Linked DNA regions of Methylomagnum ishizawai. The protein of the gene in region 1 interacts with the protein of each later gene in a pairwise test. Links are inferred from orthologs where the notes say so. Each region holds a gene or a part of one and is shown on either strand. Other genes may lie near its edges. The genes, in order: ftsL and ftsB.

Region 1 (3,249 bases):
TTGAAAATATATTCCATACATCGTCTTGACTTGCCTGCGGTAGGTTTCTATATTCCCGTGCGAGTGGCGAAAAGTGAAGAAAAATGGGGCTGGATGGCGATAAGGGGGTTTTTTGTTTCGTGGCGTCAGTTCCATCCACCTGGACGACAAGGGGCGCTTGGCCGTCCCCACCCGTTACCGGGCCGAATTGGACGAATGCTGCGACAACCAATTAGTCATCACAGTCGGCCTGGATAAGTGCCTGTTGCTCTACCCCCTCCCGGAATTCGAAGACATCGAACGCAAGCTCGTCCAACTCCCCGCCTTGAACCAACAGGCCAAACGATTGCAACGCTTACTGATCGGCCACGCCGCCGAGTGCCAACTGGATAGCCAAGGGCGGTGCTTGATCCCGGAACCTTTGCGTAGGTTCGCCCTGCTCGAAAAGCGCGTCGCCCTGATCGGCCAGGGCAACAAATTCGAGCTATGGGACGAGGACACCTGGAACCGCAGCCGCGACGAATGGATCGAGACGGAACGGCTCGGCGACAACGCGGATTTGCCGCCCGAACTCGGCACCTTGTCCTTGTGAGCGCCATGGATGCGCCGCACAGGCCGGTGATGTTGCGGGAAGCCGTGGCGGGGCTGGCCCCGGAGCGCGGCGGCTACTTCGTCGACGGCACCTTCGGGCGTGGCGGCCATACGACGGCGCTCCTGGCGCGGCTCGGCGACCAAGACCGCCTGCTCGCGTTGGACAAAGACCCGGACGCGCTGGCTTCGTCCGAAGCCCTGGCCTTGCGGGCCGATCCGCGCTTGGAATTGGTCCATGGCAGTTTCGCCCAACTCGCGGCATTCATCGCGGAGCGGGGCCGTCTTGGACAAGTGGCGGGTGTCCTCATGGACCTAGGGGTGTCCTCGCCCCAACTCGACGAGGCCGGGCGGGGCTTCAGCTTCATGCGTGATGGCCCGCTCGATATGCGGATGGACACGGGCCGGGGCATCACCGCCGCCGAATGGCTGGCCGATGTCTCCGAGAACGAACTGATACGGGTGTTGCGGGATTACGGCGAAGAACGCTATGCCCGGCGTATCGCCCAGGCCATCGTGGCGCGGCGTTCCAATCAGCCGCTCTCGACCACGGCGGAACTGGCCGGCCTGATCGCCGCCGCCGCGCCGACCCGTGAAAAGGGCAAACACCCGGCGACCCGGAGCTTCCAAGCCATCAGGATTCATATCAACCATGAACTCGAAGAACTCGAAGCGGGTTTGCGGCAAGCCTTGGAAATCTTGCGACCGGGGGGGCGCATGGCGGTGATTTCATTTCATTCCTTGGAAGACCGGATCGTGAAGCGCTTCATGCGCGACGAATCGCGAAATGGCGGCTCCACGCCGATGCCTTGGCCCGCGCCGGACGAACGCGCCCCGCGGCTGGCCCGGATCGGCAAAGCCATCCTACCCAGCGCCGAGGAAACCGCCGAAAATCCCAGGGCGCGCAGCGCGGTACTACGGATCGCCGAGCGGCTTTCCGCATGAGAACCCTGCTGGTACTGGTCGCCGTCGCCGTGGCCTCCGCCCTGGGCGTGGTGTACACGAAATACCGCTCGCGCATGTTGTTCGCCGAGGTCCAGCGGCTGGAGCAAGCCCTCGACGCCTACGACGAGGAATGGGGCCAATTGCAGTTGGAACAAAACACCTTCGCCGAGCACAGCCGCATCGAGAAAATGGCCCGCGCCCGCCTGGGCATGGTGCTGCCCGCCCGTGAATCGACCCTTTACATCAACCCTTAGACGAGTCGCGCCGACATGCGAATCATCCAACCGAACGTGGTGAAAGAAGACGATTACAGCGGTCGCTGGCGTTTTTTGCTGATGCTGATCCTGTGCGCCATGACCGTCTTGATCGGGCGGGCGGTGTTTTTGCAAGTGCTGGACCGGCAGTTCCTCAAGCAGCAAGGGGATTTGCGCCATGTCGGCATCCTGCCCGTGCCCGCCCACCGGGGCCGCATCATCGACCGCAACGGCGAATTGCTGGCGGTCAGCACCCCGGTGAAATCGATCTGGATCAACCCCAAGGAATTCCTCAAGGCCGAGGTCGCGCACGGGCAATTGAAGGCCCTGGCCGATCTGGTGGGCATGTCGGTCAAGGAGATTAAGCAGCGCGTCGGCCAGGACGACCACCGTGGTTTCGCCTACATCAAGCGGCGCATGAACCCGGAACTGGTCGATCAAGCCATGGCGCTGGGCATCCCCGGCGTTTACGACGAGCGCGAATACCGCCGCTATTACCCGACCGGCGAAGTAACCGCCCATCTGCTGGGTTTCACCGATATCGAAGACAAGGGCCAGGAAGGTATGGAACTCGGCTTCGACGCCTCGTTGCGCGGCACCGATGGCGCGAAACGCATCATCCGCGACGGCAAGCGCCGCATCATCGAAGACCTGGAAAACATCCGCCTGCCGGTGCCGGGGAAGGATTTGACCCTGAGCATCGACGAGCGCCTGCAATATCTGGCCTACCGCGAGCTGAAAAAAGCGGTCATGCAGCACCGCGCCCGCTCGGGCTCCCTGGTCTTGCTGGACAGCCAGACCGGCGAAGTCCTGGCCATGGTCAACCAGCCCTCCTACAACCCCAACAGCCGGGGCAAGCTCAAGGGCAATCCTTCCCGCAACCGGGCCATCACCGATTTGTACGAACCCGGCTCCACCATGAAACCTTTCGCCGTGGCCTGCGCCCTGGAACTCGGCCTGACCCATCCCAATACCGTCTATAGCACGGCGGGCGGACAATTGCGGGTCGGCCACAACATCGTCAAGGATGTCCATAGCTATGGCAGCCTGGACGTGACCGGCATTCTGCAAAAATCCAGCAACGTGGGCGTGACCAAGATCGCACTCAGCGTACCGCCCAAGAAATTCTGGGCCTTTTATAACAATCTGGGCTTCGGCCAGCCTTTAGACAGCGGTTTCCCCGGCGAAGCCCATGGCCGTTTGGCCGATTACCAAGGCTGGAACGCCTTCGAGCAAGCCACCCTGTCCTTCGGTTATGGCGTGTCCACCTCGACCGCGCAACTGGCCCGCGCCTATACCTCCCTGGCCAACGACGGCGTGATCCCCATGGTCAGCCTGCTCAAACGCGACACCCCGCCGGAAGCCCACCGCATCATGTCCGCCAAAACCGCCACCACGGTCCGCACCATGCTGGAAAGCGTGGTCTCCACCGGTGGCACCGCGCAAAAAGCCGCCATCCCCGGCTTCCGGGTCTCGGGCAAGA
Region 2 (3,022 bases), 970 kb from region 1 along the record:
CGACCTTGAGGAATACATGTTCGCCCGTGCCGGAAGGCTCGAAGCCCAGGATTTCCTCGACGATGAAGTCTTCCGGGGCGGCTTTCAGGGTGGCGGTGCCGACGGGACCGCCGTGGGCGTAGGGCAGGGGGGCGGGAATATCCATCAAACAGGTACCTTGTGCAGCAGGGCCACGGCATAGGACGAAATCCCTTCGCCCCGGCCCTCGAAACCCATGCCTTCGGTGGTGGTGGCCTTGACATTGACGGCGTCCACGCCGATTTCGAGGTCGGCGGCGATGTGTTCGCGCATCTTGGGGATATGCGGGGCCATTTTGGGGGCTTGGGCCACCAGGGTGACATCGACATTGCCGACCGCGTAGCCCAATTCCTTGAGCTTGGCCATGACGTTGCGGACCAGGATGCGGCTGTCGATGCCTTTGTAGGCGGCGTCGGTGTCCGGGAAATGCTTGCCGATATCGCCTAGGGCCGCCGCGCCCAACAGGGCGTCGCACAGCGCGTGCAGGGCCACATCGCCGTCCGAATGCGCCGCCATGCCGTGGATGAAGGGGATTTTGACCCCGCCGATGACGATGTGGTCGCCCGCCTTGAATTTGTGGGCGTCGTAGCCCTGGCCTATTCGCAACATTGCCGCTCCATATAAAAAACGGCCAGGGGCAAATCCTCGGGCCGGGTGATTTTGAGGTTGTCGGGCCGTCCCTCAACCAGCTTGGGACGCAAACCCTTGAGTTCGATGGCGCTGGCTTCGTCGGTGACGGCCCAGCCGTTCAGCGCCGCTTCCTCCAACGCCCCGCGTAGCGTGCCGTAGCGGAACATCTGCGGCGTCAGCGCCCGCCAGACCCGGCTGCGGTCCACGGTGCTGGTGATCTGGCCCGCGTCCACGCTTTTCAAAGTATCGCTGACCGGCAGCCCTAGGATGCCGCCGACGGGGTCGTCCTTGAGCGTCGCCATCAGTTTTTCCACATCGGTTCGGGCGAGGCAGGGCCGGGCGGCGTCGTGGACCAAGACCCAATCCTCGGGATCGGCCTCGTTTTCCAAGCTACGGAGTCCCGACAGCACCGAATCGGCGCGTTCCTTGCCGCCGGGGGCGCGGCGGATTTTGGGGTGGGTGGAACAAGGGAGGTCGGGCCAATAGCCGTCCTCAAGCCCCAGCGCGACCACGATGCCGGAAAAGGCTTCGACGCTCAATAGCCGTTCCAGGGTGTGTTGCAGGACGGGTTGGCCCAGGACTTCGAGATATTGCTTGGGCACGTCCGCGCCCATGCGCTTGCCGACACCGGCGGCGGGGACGACGGCCCAGAAACGGGGTGTGTTCACTCGGGGATACTCATCGCGAGGGTGGGGGAACTGCGGGACGCGATTGGATCGCGGCCTGAAGGCCATTCCTACGGGGTCGGGTTATCGCCCTTTGCCAGGCGGTTTGATCGCGGTGCCCGCCTTCTCCGGCGGCGGCAAGGGATGCGGCTTTTCGAACACCTGCACGAAGGTCTCGCCTTCCTTGACCATGCCCAATTCCTGGCGGGCGCGTTCCTCGACGGCGTCGGTGCCTTCCTTCAAATCGTTCACATCGGCTTCGAGAGCGGCGTTGCGCTCGTGGAGTTTGTCGCCTTCCTCCTTGAGTTGCTCGATACGGGCTTGCAGTTCGTGCAATTCGTAGATGCCGCCATCGCCGAACCACAAACGCCATTGCAGCAAGGCGATCAGCACCAGCAGAAAAATGATGAGCTTTTTCATGCCGGTGCCGGCCTTATCTCAGCTTAGAACGCCCGCTTGAACGCGCTCTTGCCGGCGTAGACGGCCTTGTCGCCCAGTTCCGCCTCGATCTTCAGCAGGCGGTTGTACTTGGCGATGCGGTCGGAACGGCTCAGGGAGCCGGTCTTGATCTGGCCGGTGGAGGCGGCGACGGCGAGGTCGGCGATGGTGCTGTCCTCGGTTTCGCCGGAGCGGTGCGACATCACGGTGGTGTAGCCCGCCGCCTGGGCCATGGCGATGGCTTCCAGGGTCTCGGTCAAGGTGCCGATCTGGTTGACCTTGATCAGGATGGAGTTGGCGATGCCCTTGTCGATGCCTTCCTTGAGGATTTTCGGGTTGGTCACGAACAAATCGTCGCCCACCAGCTGGATGCGCGAACCGAGTTTCTCGGTCAGGACTTTCCAACCCGCCCAGTCGCTCTCGTCCAGGCCGTCCTCGATGCTGATGATCGGGTACTTATCGACCCAGGAGGCGAAGAAGTCGGCGAATTCCCCGGACGAGTACTTCTTGCCCTCGGAGGCGAGGTCGTAGACGCCGTCCTTGTAGAATTCGGAGGCGGCGCAGTCCAGCCCCAGGAAGATGTCCTTGCCAGCGGTGTAGCCCGCGTTGGCGATGGCTTCCAGGATGACTTCGATGGCGGCTTCGTTGGACGGCAGGTCGGGGGCGAAACCGCCCTCGTCGCCCACGCCGGTGGCGAGGCCGCGCTGGCCCAGCACCTTCTTGAGGGCGTGGAACACTTCCGCGCCGTAGCGGATGGCTTCGCGGAAATTGGGGGCGCCCACGGGCAGGATCATGAACTCCTGCATGTCCACGCTGTTGTCGGCATGGGCGCCGCCGTTGATGATGTTCATCATCGGGACCGGCAGGACGCAGTCGCCACCCTGGTGCAAATGGGCGTACAAGGGTTTGCCGGCTTCGGTGGCGGCGGCGCGGGCCGAGGCCAGGGAGATGCCGAGCAGGGCGTTCGCGCCCAAGCGGCCCTTGTTGTCGGTGCCATCGACTTCGATCATCTTGGCGTCGAGACCGGCCTGGTCGGCGGCGTCGAGGCCCAAGACGGCGGAGCGCAGTTCACCGTTGACGTTGGCGACCGCCTTGGTCACGCCCTTGCCCAGGTAACGGGCTTTGTCGCCGTCACGCAGTTCGATGGCTTCGCGGGAGCCGGTGGAGGCTCCGGACGGCACCATGGAGGTGCCGATAGCGCCGGATTCGAGGACGACATCCACGGCCACGGTCGGGTTGCCGCGGGAGTCGAGGACTTCGAGGGCTTTCAC

The links.
Region 2: the proteins of ftsL (region 1) and ftsB interact in binary tests that used the Escherichia coli proteins (3 or more experiments, as listed by UniProt). The link is inferred for Methylomagnum ishizawai from one-to-one orthologs.

What each region holds. Positions count from the first base shown.
Region 1 is NZ_FXAM01000001.1:621,993-625,241, reverse strand. What follows is about bases 209-3,137. They hold ftsL (cell division protein FtsL), read left to right. Parts: upstream 209-1,508; coding sequence 1,509-1,766; downstream 1,767-3,137. Other genes in these bases: B9N93_RS02700 (peptidoglycan D,D-transpeptidase FtsI family protein), read left to right, coding at 1,782-3,137; rsmH (16S rRNA (cytosine(1402)-N(4))-methyltransferase RsmH), read left to right, coding at 577-1,512; mraZ (division/cell wall cluster transcriptional repressor MraZ), read left to right, coding at 209-571. Outside these bases: more of mraZ, read left to right, coding at 113-208; more of B9N93_RS02700, read left to right, coding at 3,138-3,249. UniProt on the Escherichia coli protein: Essential cell division protein. May link together the upstream cell division proteins, which are predominantly cytoplasmic, with the downstream cell division proteins, which are predominantly periplasmic.
Region 2 is NZ_FXAM01000001.1:1,595,623-1,598,644, forward strand. The notes cover bases 66-2,767. They hold ftsB (cell division protein FtsB), read right to left. Parts: upstream 1,734-2,767; coding sequence 1,398-1,733; downstream 66-1,397. Other genes in these bases: truD (tRNA pseudouridine(13) synthase TruD), read right to left, coding at 66-145; ispF (2-C-methyl-D-erythritol 2,4-cyclodiphosphate synthase), read right to left, coding at 145-627; ispD (2-C-methyl-D-erythritol 4-phosphate cytidylyltransferase), read right to left, coding at 615-1,316; eno (phosphopyruvate hydratase), read right to left, coding at 1,757-2,767. In the rest of the region: more of truD, read right to left, coding at 1-65; more of eno, read right to left, coding at 2,768-3,022. UniProt on the Escherichia coli protein: Essential cell division protein. May link together the upstream cell division proteins, which are predominantly cytoplasmic, with the downstream cell division proteins, which are predominantly periplasmic.